DNA from 2 places in the Pseudomonas sp. OIL-1 genome. Region 2 is predicted to be linked to the other one. Evidence: predicted binding sites of a transcription regulator. Region 2 holds the regulator's gene; the other holds the start of a gene.
What was found. Region 2 encodes FliA, which starts transcription of late flagellar genes. Its sites were predicted from a motif close to CTAAAGTTTNNNNNNNNNNNGCCGNTAA; they were not measured.
Positions count from the first base shown of each region.

Region 1 (7,463 bases), 1.3 Mb from region 2:
CGGCCTGATCGGCCAATGGCTTGGCATCAACGCCGGTCAGCGCCTCGACAAGCTGATCCTGTGCAATACCGCCGCCAAGATCGCCAATGACGACTTATGGAACGGGCGTATCGATACGGTGCTCAAGGGCAGGGAACAGGCCATGCGTGAGCTGCGTGATGGTTCTGTTGCGCGGTGGTTCACTCCCAATTACGTTGAGTCCAATCCGCAGACCGTTGAGCGTATTACCCAGATGCTGGCTGCGACGTCGCCCGAAGGCTACGCAGGCAACTGTGCGGCAGTCAGGGACGCCGATTTCCGCGGCCAGCTGGAATCAATCAAGGTGCCTACCCTGATTGTTGCCGGTACGGGCGATGAGGTCACCACCCCAGAGCACGCACGCTATATGCAGGCTTCGATCGAAGGTGCCGAGCTGGTTGAGTTCAACGCGGCGCATTTGTCCAATGTTCAGATGGGCGATGAGTTCACCCGCAGGGTGTTGGCGTTCCTGAAGAAATAAGCGACTTATTCATTACTCTGTGCGCAGAGTTAGCGGCCGGCAGGGCACCGGTCGCTGCTACCTTCATCGCATTGCTATCCGCTGAAATGGCATGCGCGCAGCCAGGCTTCGGTTGCTGGCGGACAGGGCGCCACCGGCTTCGTCAGAAAATTGTACCCCAGGCTCAAAGGGGACTATCTTCACTGCGGTACTGTCAGTAAGCTGCGCGGTTTTTCCGACCTGTCAGCTCCCGAATGCGACTCGTCAGATTCGGCATCTGCAACCTCAGCGTCAACCAAACCTGTTAAAGCTATTGGGCATAGCTCATGCGTCCGGGAACTCCCGGGCGATTGAGGCTATCCTCAATAGCAATTGAATCACCTGCCTGTTAATCAGATTGTACCTGGAGTATTAATGCCCAAAGCCCTTACTGCCTTCTCCTCCCTGTATTTCGCTACCTTGTTGATGCTCCTGGGCAGCGGCCTGCTGAGTACGTATATCGGCTTGAGTCTGTCTGCGCGCGGAGTGAGCGAGATATGGATTGGTGCGTTGATGACCTGTTACTACGTGGGCCTGGTTGGTGGCGCCTCGGTGGGCCATCGTTTGATTGCGAGGGTAGGGCATATACGTGCGTTCGTGGCCAGCGCTGGCGTAGTGACCGCCTCGGTGCTGGGGCATGCGCTGTCGGAAAGCGTTCAGTTGTGGTTGTTCCTGCGGGTCCTGGTCGGCATGGCGATGATGTGTCAGTACATGGTTCTGGAAAGCTGGCTCAACGAGCAGGCTGAATCCCACCAGCGCGGAACGGTGTTCGCCGGTTATATGGTGGTAACCTTCCTGGGTTTGATGCTCGGTCAGTTTGTGTTCACCCTGATGCCGGAGCTGAACATTCGCCATATCCTGTTCGTCGCCATGTGTTTCTCTCTATGCCTGGTGCCAGTCGCGGTAACCAAGAGCTTGCACCCGGCCCCCCTGCACCCCGCACCGTTGCGCATCGGTTTCTTTTTACGTCGCATCCCGTTGGCACTGGCAACTGTTGCCGTATCGGGTTTGTTACTGGGCTCGTTCTACGGGATGGCGCCGGTATACGCCTCAGGCGTTGGGCTGGAGACGTCTCAGGTCGGTGTGTTCATGGCTGTGGCGATTGGCGCGGGGCTATTGGCGCAGTGGCCGGTTGGCTGGATGTCTGACCGCCTTGATCGCAGCCAGATGATTCAGCTCAACGCCATTATCCTTACTGGCGTCACCCTGGTGATGGGGCTGGCAGTGGTCCCAGGCTATGCATTGCTGATACTGACGGGGTTGTTCGGCATGCTGGCGTTCACCCTGTACCCGCTTGCGGTGGCGCTGGCCAACGACCACGTCGGGCCGGAAGAACGGGTGTTGCTGTCGGCGATGCTGTTAATCACCTTCGGGCTCGGCGCCAGCGCCGGCCCCTTGCTCAGTTCGGCGCTGATGAAAGTCGGCGGCCCGGGAATGCTCTATGTGTTCATGGCGATATCCAGCATGTTTCTCGTTATCAACGTACGCCCGAGCCGTGTCACGGGAGAGCACCTGCAGGCCGAGCCGAGTCATTACATGCCTGCGGCGGGTAACCTGGCGAGCTCGCCACTTTCCGCAGCGCTTGATCCGCGTGTTGATGAGCAGTTTGTCGAGGATCATATGCGGGACGAGACTGATAGCTATCCAAGCACAGCGGACCTTGATGCCGACCAGGAAGACCATCGACCGGGGTGATCTGATCCGGGCGCACTGCTGGTCCTGCGGTGGGCATGCTTTTCGGGCGTGTCGAAGAGGTTTGATACTGTCGTAGACATCGGCGTAGCGCCGGCGCGCTACACCCCCAAGGGGCGCCGAACTGGCACGCGCTTCGGGCACGTTCGGGCGTGTTCACGGGTTCTGATGCCGCTGCAAATATCAACTGTAGCGCAGGCGCACTCCTGGGGTTGGTGAGCGCCTGCTCGCCGACAGGGTCAGGGGCCCTGCAAATCGTGCCATAGCACAAGCGCGCCACACCCTCGAGGTGGGATGCCTTCGGCTACATCAGAACAGGTCGTCGCGCTTTTCCAGGCGGCGTGCTTCACGCTGCAGGTAGTTGACGAAGCGGTCCACCTGCCGCTGAGCCTGAGGGCCGGGCTGTCGAAATCTGAGACCGACATAGGATTCATCCCGGTTTTCGTCATACGACACGTGGCGGACTTCGACCGCAATATCCAGTGTTCCGGTCTCAGGCAGATAGAGCTGGCAGGCCTCGATGACGGCGCCCGGGTGTAGCGTCCGAGTCTGGTCTGAAGCAAGGAGCGCCTTGCACCCGGTAGCTGAGATATCGAACAGGTGGCCGCTCAGTTGAATTTTATCGCTTTCCAGCGTCACACCTGTTTCCAATGTCCGTTGGACCATGGCTCGGAATGCGCCACGCTTCTGGTGATAGATAAGCTGTCCAGGGAGGGCGGCGCAGTAAGCGGGTGCCCCTTCCAGAATAACTCGCTGCGCTGCGGAGCAATGCCAGCGCAGGTGAACGCCTTCATGCCAGGCATCAATCCGAAATGACTCACCTTCTGTGATGTACCGATCGCCTTCCTTCGGGACCAGTTCATCTATCCAGAGTTGATGGTTTGCCGGGTCGACTGCAACGATGAAACTCTGGAATTTCTGGCTACGTTCGGGAAAGCTGACGATCAGCTGATCGCGCGATTGCAGCAAAGTCTTCAGCAGTGCATTGATCTCGACGGGCGAGCGGACTTCCCTGGGTGGCTGCGGGCCGGTTTCTGGCACTAATAAGCTGGACACTGGAGAATCTCGACAATAGGCATGGCAAGGGAAGCATTGTATAGCATGCTGGCTATGGGCTACCCACTCCTTATGCGCCTTGTTGCTGGCTAACCTGGTCTCGCCGTGGCGGGACCCTAAGCCTTGATTATTGGCCGCTGCGAATGGCTGCGCGTAGCGAGGCCCTGGCGGTCGTAAACAGCCTGGCTTGATTCGCCCTGGTTGCGCAACAGATCAAGCAGATGGCTGTTGGCATGCTGGCTGTGGCGTACCAGCCGCGCGTTGCGCAGATTGGCATCGCGGCAACGGGTCAGGTGCTGTCTGAGCGACTGGTAGCTTTCGATCAACTCCATCTGACCAAGCGGCTCCAGAAAAGCTTCCATGGTTTGCTCGGGTATTTTGCCCAGCTGACGCGCCTGATCGTTGATCTGCTGGTCATGGCTGTTCAGCGCAGACACCAGAGGAGCCTTGCTGGTGAGCAGCGACTCAAGCGTAACCATGTCGTTCTGTATCAGCGCCTGCTGTTCTCTGTCGAGCAGTTCGACGAACTGTTCGCAGTCACTGACGGCCTGATCAAATAGCTGCTTGAGCGTCATCTACGTCTCCACCGACCCGAAGCGTCAGTCTTCGAGTCCCAACAATTTATCGGCAATGCGGCCGCTGTCCGGCTTGTAACTGCCGTCCGCTATCGCTTGCTTGAGCTGCGCTACCCGTTCGCTGTCCACTTCCGGCAAATCCTTTAGCCGTGCTTCGATCGATTTCATTTGCTGGGCCTGATCGCTCAGCTTGACTGACGACTCACCCGAGGCGGATTTATCCACGCCCGGCTTGTCAGCTGCGTTGTTTTCCACAGCCACGTCGCGTTTGCCTGCAGCCGCGTCGGCCTGGGCTGTGCGCCCGGCACTGTTGGCTCCGTTGGCAGTGTTGAAGTTGATAACCATCGCTTTATCCTCAGACTGAATGCTTCGCTAATAGCTGTAACGGCCGAGGCAGCTAAACCTTTAGTGAATTGTGCGAAAACTATGTGGACTGGTTCGCATTTAGCATTCCGAATGCGCAGTATAGCCAAGTTCGCCAGAGGTATCACATTGCCACCGACACCTGGCCGGGGGCGACCACTCTCGCGCTGACCGTGCGGCCGGAGCGCGTATTCCTGACGCGAATCTGCGAGCCTACCGTTCCGCCCTCCAGCGCTTCTCCGGGCATTTTTACCGATATCTGCGTATTGGCGGCGCTGATCACGACCTTGTCGCCACGTTTAACAATTTCATCCTGCTCCAGTTGCGCTGGGCTGACAACGGTATCGGCGGCGATCGGCCTGCGCAGACGCATCCCCACGGCTTGTTGTGGGTCGGTCAGATAAGCGCCGTTGAGCAGTCCGGTGTCGCGTTCCATCAGGGCGACATCACTCGCGCTGATAACATCCTGGCGGCCTAACGGACGCACCGCGACCAGAACATCCTCAAACAGGCTGACCTGCGCAGGAACGAACAATCGCCAGCGTACATCGCTCTCGCAGGAAAGGCGCACAGTGACGCGTCCCACCGGTACAGCCGGGCTTTCCAGGCTGGCTTTCAATGCATCGTCAGGGCAGACCGCCAGACGCAGGCGCGGATCCAGACGGTTGACCTCAATACTGTAGCGAGCCTGGCGGGTGCTCTGCTGCAGCTGCGTTTGAATTTCGCGCTCAAGAAAAGCCGTGGTCGCGCCGATAAGCTGATCTATGAGCGGGCTGGCAGACAGGCTCGCGGAGAACAGCATGGTCAGCGCGGCGCAGTGTGTACTGAAACGCATACAGGAAACCTTAGAAGAGATGGCGCCGGGTTTATGTCGCTTTGCACCCCTGCAGCAAGAAATGTGCCGCGCTCCAAAAGCTGCACCTGACAAGCCGTACCCTATAAAGTGAGGAGTCACCGATGGCTGGCGTAATGGACTCGGTCAACCAGCGTACCCAGCTGGTTGGCGAGAATCGCCTTGAATTGCTGCTGTTTCGTCTGGCCGGCAACCAGCTTTACGGCATCAACGTTTTCAAGGTCAAAGAAATACTGCAGTGCCCGAAGCTGACCGTCTTGCCACGGCTGAACCCGGTGGTGCGCGGCGTTGCACATATTCGCGGCGGAACCTTGCCGATCATTGATCTGCGCAAGGCGATCGGCGGACCGGGTCTGGCTGATCTGGCGAATACCTTCGTCATCATCACCGAATACAATTACCGCGTGCAGGGCTTTCTGGTCAGCGGCGTCGAACGCATCGTCAATCTGAACTGGTCAGAGATCCATCCACCGCCCCGGGGCAGTGGCCGTGACCATTATCTGACCGCAGTAACCAGGGTCGAGGATCGCCTGGTCGAGATAATTGATGTAGAGCGGATCCTGGCCGAAGTGGTGCCTTTGCAGGAGAATGTCAGCGCTGGCGTTATTGATGAGCAGGCTCAGGCTGCCGCAGTTTCACGCAGGGTGTTGATTGTTGATGACTCCTCAGTGGCACGAAAGCAGGTGTCCCGTTGTCTGCAAGAAGTAGGTGTGGAGATCGTTGCTCTGAATGACGGGCGTCAGGCGCTGGATTGGTTGAAAGCGTTAGCTGATTCCGGCGAAGACGTATCGCAGAGCTTGCTGATGATGATATCGGATATTGAAATGCCGGAGATGGACGGGTATACCCTCACCGCTGAAGTGCGGAACGACCCACGTCTCAAACGTTTGCACATAATTTTGCACACATCCTTGTCCGGCGTATTCAACCAGGCAATGGTAAAAAAGGTAGGAGCGGATGACTTTCTCGCGAAATTCAAACCGGACGAGCTTGCCCGTCGGGTTATCGACAGGCTGCACGCGCCGCGCGGCGGACCTGGCTGACAGGGCGCCTTATTACTGGATGGGGCGGATCGTTTGACGTCTGAACAGCAGTATTTCCATCAGTTTCGTGATTTGCTCGAGAAGTCCTGTGGCATCGTTCTGGGTGACAATAAACAATACCTGGTGGCCAGCCGGCTCAATCGGTTGATGGAGCAGCAAGGCATAAAGCATCTGGGGGAGCTGGTTCAGCGTATTCAGAGCCAGCCCCGCGGGGGTTTGAAAGAATCGGTCATCGATGCGATGACGACCAACGAAACCCTGTGGTTTCGTGATAGCTATCCGTTCGAAGTGCTGAAGAATCGTTTGATACCTGAGTTCATCAAGTCCAATCCCGGTCAGCGCTTGCGTATCTGGTCAGCTGCCTGTTCTTCAGGGCAGGAGCCTTATTCGCTAAGCATGGCGATTGACGAGTTCGAACGCAGCAATCCGGGCCAGCTGCGCTCAGGTGCGAACATCGTTGCGACTGATCTGTCCGGCGGAATTTTGACGGCAGCCAAAAGCGCCGAGTATGACAGTCTGTCAATTGGCAGAGGGCTGGCCCAGGATCGATTGGTTCGGTATTTCGACAATCCCTTGCCGGGCAGGTGGAGGGTCAAGGCTCCCATCCGCAGCCGCGTCGAGTTTCGCGCGCTCAATCTTCTCGAAAGCTATGCGGCCCTGGGTAAGTTCGACATTGTGTTTTGCCGGAACGTACTCATCTACTTTTCTGCCGAGCGCAAAAAAGACATCCTCAGGCGCATCCACGCCACCCTGAAGCCCGGCGGCTATCTGATGCTGGGAGCCTCCGAAGCGTTGAACGGCCTGCCCGAGCTGTACCAGATGGTGCAGTGCAATCCCGGGATCGTGTACAAGACCAGGTAACAGATATCGCGGCGTTGGCAGCGTCGCGCTTGGTTCTTGTGTGCGTCTTCTGCTGTCCCAGCCGGCAGTGTTTCAAGCCAACTCTGGTTCGCGGCGTCAGTCCATCGAGCAAAGTTGTGCCTGGTTAACTGGCGCAGAAACTTGCCGCCTGGCTTGTGGTGGCGCCGGTAAACCGTTGCCGCCTCCTGCCTTCCAGTTCCCTATCTCTTTGAAAGTTAATGCATTGCACTTATGGCATGCGATTTGCTTCGTCACTCTCAACTACGAAAACGGCGGCAATTTGCCGGCTTCAGAAATAAAGAGCTCAGAAATAAAGAGCTCAGAAGTAAAGAGTTCGGAAAAAAGAGTGAGGAGGCTGGGATGAGCTTGAGTTTCGACCGAGCACTTGGATTGCACGAAAAGGCGCTGGCTTTCAGGGCTGATCGCGCCGCCGTGCTTGCCAATAACATTGCCAATGCCGATACCCCCGGTTACCAGGCGCGGGATCTGGATTTTGCGGCCGT
Region 1 is NZ_CP048629.1:2,458,237-2,465,699, forward strand. Features, by position in the region: gene pcaD (3-oxoadipate enol-lactonase) at 1-499, shown strand, start outside; gene G3M63_RS11480 (MFS transporter) at 893-2,212, shown strand; gene G3M63_RS11485 (flagellar brake protein) at 2,519-3,265, opposite strand; gene G3M63_RS11490 (flagella synthesis protein FlgN) at 3,382-3,840, opposite strand; gene flgM (flagellar biosynthesis anti-sigma factor FlgM) at 3,865-4,185, opposite strand; gene flgA (flagellar basal body P-ring formation chaperone FlgA) at 4,328-5,038, opposite strand; gene G3M63_RS11505 (chemotaxis protein CheV) at 5,161-6,099, shown strand; gene G3M63_RS11510 (protein-glutamate O-methyltransferase CheR) at 6,133-6,960, shown strand; gene flgB (flagellar basal body rod protein FlgB) at 7,321-7,463, shown strand, end outside.
Region 1: a site for FliA is predicted at 4,222-4,249, ahead of flgM (flagellar biosynthesis anti-sigma factor FlgM). Genes of this name have one in related genera too.

Region 2 (7,463 bases):
TCAGCGTCAATTAATTGTTCAGGAAGCGTCAACGCATGGCAGTGGATCGTTCCCAAATGATGAGCAACATGCGAACCGGCCTGGCTGGCTTGCGCCACGGCAGCCTCGGCGTGCCGATTCTGTTGCTGGTCATGCTCGGCATGATGATGCTGCCCGTGCCGCCGTTCCTTCTGGACGTGTTTTTCACCTTTAACATCGCGCTGTCCCTGGTGGTGCTGCTGGTGTGCGCCTACGCGCTGCGGCCGCTGGATTTTGCGGTGTTTCCTACGATTTTGCTGGTGTCGACGCTGTTGCGCCTGGCGTTGAATGTGGCGTCCACCCGTGTGGTGCTGCTTTATGGACATGAGGGCGGCGACGCTGCGGGCAAGGTAATCCAGGCGTTCGGGGAAGTAGTGATCGGCGGCAACTACGTAGTCGGTCTGGTGGTGTTCGCCATCCTGATGATTATCAACTTCGTGGTTGTCACCAAAGGCGCCGGGCGTATCTCCGAAGTAAGTGCCCGCTTTACCCTGGATGCCATGCCAGGCAAGCAGATGGCTATCGATGCCGACCTGAACGCCGGGATCATCGATCAGGAGCAGGCCAAGCTGCGTCGCAGTGAAGTGGCCCAGGAGGCTGATTTTTACGGCTCCATGGACGGTGCCAGCAAGTTCGTACGAGGCGATGCGGTCGCCGGCTTGATGATCCTGTTCATCAACGTGATCGGCGGGTTGGCGATCGGCATGGCTCAGCACGGTCTTTCCTTCGGTGACGCTGGTCGCATCTACGTGCTGCTGACTATCGGTGACGGTCTGGTGGCGCAGATTCCGTCGCTGCTGCTGTCCACTGCTGCAGCGATCATGGTTACCCGGGTCTCCACTTCAGAAGACATGGGCGCCCAGGTGCAGCGTCAAATGTTCGCCTCGCCCAAGGCGCTCGGCATCGCTGCGGCGATCCTGGTTCTGATGGGCCTGATCCCGGGCATGCCGCATGTGTCCTTTCTCGGCCTTGGCGCCCTGGCCGCCGCCGGTGCCTACTGGATTGCACAGAAACAGAAAGCCAAGCTTGAAGAGGCTGCCGAGACAGAACGCAAGGAATCCCAGGTGCCGGCGGTACAGCGGCCAGAGACCCGCGAACTCGGCTGGGAAGACGTGACACCGGTGGATATGGTCGGTCTGGAAGTGGGTTACCGGCTTATCCCGTTGGTTGACCGTAACCAGGGCGGACAGCTGCTCGCACGCATCAAGGGCGTACGCAAAAAGCTCTCCCAGGACCTCGGTTTTCTCATGCCATCGGTACACATTCGCGACAACCTGGATCTCGCGCCGAACGCCTACCGCGTGACGCTGATGGGCGTTGGTGTCGCGGAGGCCGAGGTGTATCCGGACAAGGAACTGGCTATCAATCCGGGTCAGGTATTTGGCGAGATCAAAGGGATAGCGGGCAAGGACCCGGCGTTTGGTCTGGAGGCTGTCTGGATCGAAGTGATGCAACGCGATCAGGCCCAGTCGCTGGGTTACACAGTGGTTGACGCCAGTACAGTTGTCGCCACGCACCTTAACCAGATCCTGCATAAGCATGCCCACGAAATGATCGGGCATGAAGAAGTCCAGCAGCTGTTGCAGGTGCTGGCCAAGGCTTCACCGAAGCTGGCGGAAGAGCTGGTGCCCGGAATGATCTCGCTGTCTGGTCTGCTCAAGGTGCTGCAGGGTTTGCTGGAAGAACAGGTGCCGGTACGCGACATCCGCACCATTGCCGAAGCCATCGCCAACCAGTCTGGCCGGAGTCAAGATACTGGCGCCTTGATTGGGGCAGTGCGCGTCGCATTGTCCCGCTCCATCGTGCAAAGCATTGTAGGGCTTGACTCGGAGCTGCCTGTGATCACGCTGGAACCCAGGTTGGAACAGATATTGCTACAGAGTGTTCAGAAGGCCGGACAAGGCGCAGAAGATGGCGTCATGCTCGAGCCGGGCATGGCCGAGAAGCTGCAGCGGTCACTGGCAGATGCGGTACAGCGGCAGGAGGTCCAGGGTAAGCCAGCCATCGTACTGGTAGCCGGACCGATCCGCGGGATGATGGCCAAGTTTGTTCGTTATGCGGCGCCCGCGGCCAATGTACTGTCCTACCAGGAAATACCGGACAGCAAGCAGGTCACCATCGTTGCGACGGTGGGCCAACAATGAATAGTCAGTACCAGGACAGGTGAGGTCAGCCATGAAAGTCAAACGTTTCTTTGCCGCTGATATGCGTCAGGCGATGAAGTTGGTCCGCGACGAAATGGGCGCGGACGCCTCCATTATCGCCAACCGCCGGGTCGCTGGGGGCGTGGAGCTGACAGCGGCGCTGGACTATGAAGCGCCTCGCGTGACCCCACCCACACCTGGGCTTGATCAGGAGCTGAAGAAAACCCAGGAGCGCATCGTCAAGGCGCGCGCTCAGCTGGGCGAAGGCGGGCAGCCGGCAGACGGGCCGCAGGTCAACCGCCAGTTGTTCGGCGAAACCATGCGCCAGGCCGTCGAGCAGGGCTCGCCCGTTGCTCAGCAATTGCTGGCACGGCTACAGAACGAGCACGCTACAGAAACCAGACCTGAAACCCGCGCCGCAGCTCCGCAACCGGATACTGCGGATACCGGTATCGGTGCAATGCGCGCCGAACTCGCAGGGCTGCGTGAAATGCTCGAGACCCAGCTGGGCAACATGGCCTGGGGCCAGATCAACCAACAGCGACCGCATCAGGCCAGTCTTTGGCGCCGGCTGACTCAGTTGGGTCTGCCGGCAGAGCTGAGCAAACAATTGATGGCTAAGGTGGCAGACGTGACAGATATCCGTCAGGCCTGGCGCATGCTGCTGGCGCACCTGGCACACAGTATTCCGGTTATCCGTGACGAACTTGTCGAACAGAACGGCGTAATCGCGTTGGTTGGCCCAACCGGAGCCGGCAAGACCACCAGCCTCGGCAAACTGGCAGCACGCTACGTGCTCAAGCATGGCAGTCAGCATGTTGCGCTGGTCACCATGGACACCTTCCGGATTGGCGCCCACGAACAGTTGCGCACGCTTGGACGTATCCTCAATGTGCCGGTGCGGGTGGTCGATGAACAGAACAGCCTGAGCGATGTGCTCAAGGAGTTTTCTGGCAAACGCATGGTGTTAGTCGATACAGCTGGCATGCAGGGCCAGGATCCGCAGCTGCGTAGTCAGCTGAGTGAACTGGCGGCGCAGGGGCAACGGGTTCGTACGTTGTTGGTGCTGGCCGCCACAAGTCAGTACCAGGTGCTGAAGTCTGCCTATCATCATTACAAATCCTGCGGACTGTCCGGTTGTATTCTGACCAAGATCGACGAGGCAGCCACGCTGGGCGAGTCACTGGGTCTGGCTATGGAACAAGCTTTGCCGGTAGCCTATATGGCAGATGGCCAGCGTATTCCGGATGATATTTGCCAGGCGGTAGGCCACAAGCTGGTCAGTCGTGCGGTGAGCATGGCCAGTAATGCTGGCGAAGCGCCTGCCGATGAGGCAATGGGCAATGTCTTTGCAGGTATACTGCACGCAGGTTGAAGAGGCGGGGATCAGCTGCATTTCGCCTCAAAGGTGCGATCCAGCAAGCGAACCGCAAGAGCGTGCTGTCGACGAATGCACTGCAGCATGGGCGGCGCGGTTTTTACAGATTTGCGAGGGTCTGTTGCCGTTTCATCGCGGCCGCGACGGAGGCCCGTTTGGTGCAGAACAAGGCGCGAGGAATGAAGTTTGTTCAACACATCCATGTGTTTCACCCCTTCAGGGCTTACGCGCAAAAGCGCTCCAGGCGTTTTTGTGGTTGTTCCAAATGAGTGACGAGTAACGCAGTGCTGCGGCAAACGGGTCCCGTCCCTTCGGGTGGGGCCGCCTAGGTTGCGCGTCAAATGACGCCATGCGGCGTTGCGGGACTTGGCAAGGGAACAACCATTACCTGCGTCCCGCGCCTTGCGGATCGCCGCCCGGCCTTGCGCCATTTGACAAGCAACGCGGCTCGCGATGAAACGGCAACAGACCCTAAAACGAATTCTTATTACAAGGTAATCCACACAGATGGGCAGCAATCATCCGGTTCAGGTTATCGCGGTCACCGGCGGCAAGGGCGGGATCGGCAAAACCAACGTATCCGTCAACCTCAGCATGGCGCTGGCGGCGTTGGGGCGTCGGGTCGTACTGCTCGACGCCGACCTTGGCCTCGCCAACGTGGACGTGCTGTTGGGTATCAAGCCCAAGGCTACGCTCGCGGACGTGCTTGATGGCAAATGCGACTTGCGAGACGTGCTGATCGACGGCCCCGGTGGCATCCGCATTGTCCCCGCTGCCTCGGGTGCAGCGCGTATGGTCAACCTGAACCAGCAGCAGCACGCCGGCCTTATCCAGGCGTTCAGCGACATTGGCGACAATATCGATGTGTTGATTGTCGACACCGCCGCCGGGATAGGCGACTCGGTCGTGAGCTTCGTGCGTGCTGCCCAGGAAGTTCTTGTCGTGGTATGCGACGAACCTACCTCGATCACCGACGCCTACGCCTTGATCAAGTTGCTCAATCGCGATCACGGCATGACCCGCTTCCGCGTGCTGGCTAACATGGTCAATACGCCGCAGGAAGGCCGCACCGTTTTTGCCAAACTGACCAAGGTCACGGACCGTTTCCTGGATGTGGCGCTGCAATACGTCGGCGCGGTGCCCTACGACGAATCGGTGCGCAAAGCGGTGCAGAAACAGCGCGCGGTTTTTGACGCCTTTCCGCGTAGCAAGGCCTCGCTGGCCATTCGCGGCATTGCGCAGAAAATTGATTCCTGGCCGCTGCCGGTCAATCCTCGGGGCCATCTCGAATTCTTTGTTGAGCGCCTGGTCCAGCATTCGGGGGCAGAGTCATGATCGCGTCCGCCAGTGGAGCCTATATGTACAACCGTACCCAACTTGCAGCGGGTCAGCAGGATCTGTTGGTCGAGCAGTTTGCTCCCCTGGTCAAGCGCATTGCCTATCACCTGCTCGGGCGCTTGCCGTCCAGCGTCCAGGTGGAAGATCTGATGCAGGCCGGCATGATCGGTCTGCTCGAGGCCTCGCGCAAATTCGATCATTCCAAGGGTGCCAGCTTTGAAACCTACGCCGGTATCCGCATTCGTGGTGCCATGCTGGATGAGGTTCGCAAGGGCGACTGGGCGCCTCGGTCGGTCCACCGCAATACGCGTATGGTCAGTGATGCCATTCGCGCGGTGGAAGCCAGGCTTGGTCGCGACGCTAAAGATCAGGAGGTTGCGGCCGAACTAGAGATGAGCCTTGAGGATTACTACGCGATTCTGGGCGACACGGCCGGCAGCAAACTGTTCAGCTTCGAGGATCTGCTCGAGTCCGGCGCGGCGGCGGATGTCCACGCTGAAGGTGAACCTCAGGGCGAGCTGCTGGATGAGCGGTTTCGTGGCGCGCTGGTCGAGGCCATCGAAGGCCTTCCTGAGCGTGAGCGACTGGTGCTTTCCCTGTATTACGACGAAGAGCTGAACCTCAAGGAGATCGGCGCGGTGCTGGGTGTGAGCGAGTCGAGGGTGAGCCAGCTGCACACGCAGTGCGCAGCCCGGCTGCGGGCACGTCTGGTTGCCTGGAAGAACGAATATTGATAGTCGGATCTCTGGTCCGGCTATATAGCGACGGTGCCTGAGTTGCCCGCTGGCTGAGCAGCTTCGGTACACTGCGCGCGTTTTACTTGCTGAGTCATTCTGGCTCGGAGACATGAATTTAGCAGAGTGCGAACCTGCACTTTTATCTGGTTTGTACGGAGGTCTACTTGGACAAGAATATGAAAATTCTGATCGTCGACGATTTCTCGACGATGAGGCGCATCATCAAGAACCTACTGCGTGACCTCGGGTTCACCAATACCGCGGAGGCCGACGATGGCAACACCGCGTTGCCGATGTTGCAGAGCGGTAATTTCGACTTTCTGGTCACTGACTGGAATATGCCGGGTATGAGTGGAATTGATCTGCTCAGAGCTGTCCGGGCCGACGACCGTCTGAAGCATCTTCCGGTGTTGATGGTCACTGCTGAAGCCAAGCGCGATCAGATTATCGAGGCCGCGCAAGCAGGCGTGAGTGGCTACGTGGTGAAGCCTTTCACCGCCCAGGCGCTCAAAGAAAAAATCGAAAAGATTTTCGAACGCGTCCAGCCGAAATAATCAACCGGGGTATCAGAAGATGGCTTTAAGCAAGGATCCCGGCCAGGCGACTGCTCAGCAATTTGAACATTCCCTCAAGGAGCATGCTCTGCAGCTCGTTGATCACCTTGAGAGTGGTAACTTCAGCGAAGCAGTACTGGTGGTGCACTCAATCAATCAGGCCCGTGACCGCGGGCTCTACCACGAGGTCGGGCAGCTTACCCGGGCGTTACACAACGCTATCGTGAATTTCCAGATCGATACATCCCACGCGCTCGGCGATGGCGGCGAAGCCTCGAAGATTTCCGACGCCTCGGACCGTCTTGATTATGTCGTGCAGCTCACCGACAAGGCCGCCAATCGCACCATGGACCTGGTGGAAAGCAGTACGCCCTTCGTTGCCGAAATCGGTGAAGAAGCTGCCGCGCTGCGCCTCGAATGGGCGCGTCTGCAGCGCAGGGAAATGGCTGCCGATGAGTTCCGTGACCTGTCCCGACGCATTGGAGAATTTCTGACCAAGACCGAGCAGTCCGCGACAACAGTTTCGACACATCTGAACGACATCATGATCGCTCAGGATTATCAGGACCTGACTGGTCAGGTCATCAAGCGTGTGACCACGCTGGTTCACGATGTCGAGGAAAGTCTGGTGAGTCTGGTGCGCATGGCAGGGCAGGTCGATCGCCTTGCTGGCATCGAGCATGGCGACGGCGTGAAGCCGAAAAAAGCACCAGAAAAAGGTGAAGGTCCGCAGATTCATGCCGATATAAGGGAAGACGTAGTGTCTGGACAAGACGAAGTTGATGATCTTCTGTCCAGTCTTGGTTTTTAAGGGAGTACATGCATGAGTTTCGACGCGGATGAGGAAATCCTTCAGGACTTTCTGGTGGAAGCCGGAGAGATCCTGGAGCAGTTGTCCGAGCAGTTGGTAGAACTGGAAAACCGTCCGGACGACGCCGATTTGCTCAACGCGATCTTTCGCGGCTTTCACACGGTAAAAGGCGGGGCGGGTTTCCTCCAGCTGGACGCGCTGGTTGGCTGCTGCCATATCGCAGAGAACGTTTTCGATATCCTGCGCAAGGGCGAACGTTCGGTTACCTCCGAATTGATGGACGTCGTCCTGCAGGCGCTCGATTCAGTCAACAGCATGTTTGCCGAGGTGCGTGAAGGCGAGGCGCCCACGCCGGCCGAGCCGGCGTTGCTTGAGGCGCTGGCCTTGTTGGCGAAACCCGCTGCGGCGAGCCCGAGCCCTGATCCTGTCACGTCGAATCAGGCTGTTGAAGCGACTGCCGTGAATGTCCCGGAAGCGGCGGGC
Region 2 is NZ_CP048629.1:3,806,557-3,814,019, reverse strand. Features, by position in the region: gene flhA (flagellar biosynthesis protein FlhA) at 42-2,162, shown strand; gene flhF (flagellar biosynthesis protein FlhF) at 2,194-3,537, shown strand; gene fleN (flagellar synthesis regulator FleN) at 4,048-4,875, shown strand; gene G3M63_RS17505 (RNA polymerase sigma factor FliA) at 4,875-5,612, shown strand; gene G3M63_RS17500 (chemotaxis response regulator CheY) at 5,792-6,169, shown strand; gene G3M63_RS17495 (protein phosphatase CheZ) at 6,189-6,980, shown strand; gene G3M63_RS17490 (chemotaxis protein CheA) at 6,993-7,463, shown strand, end outside.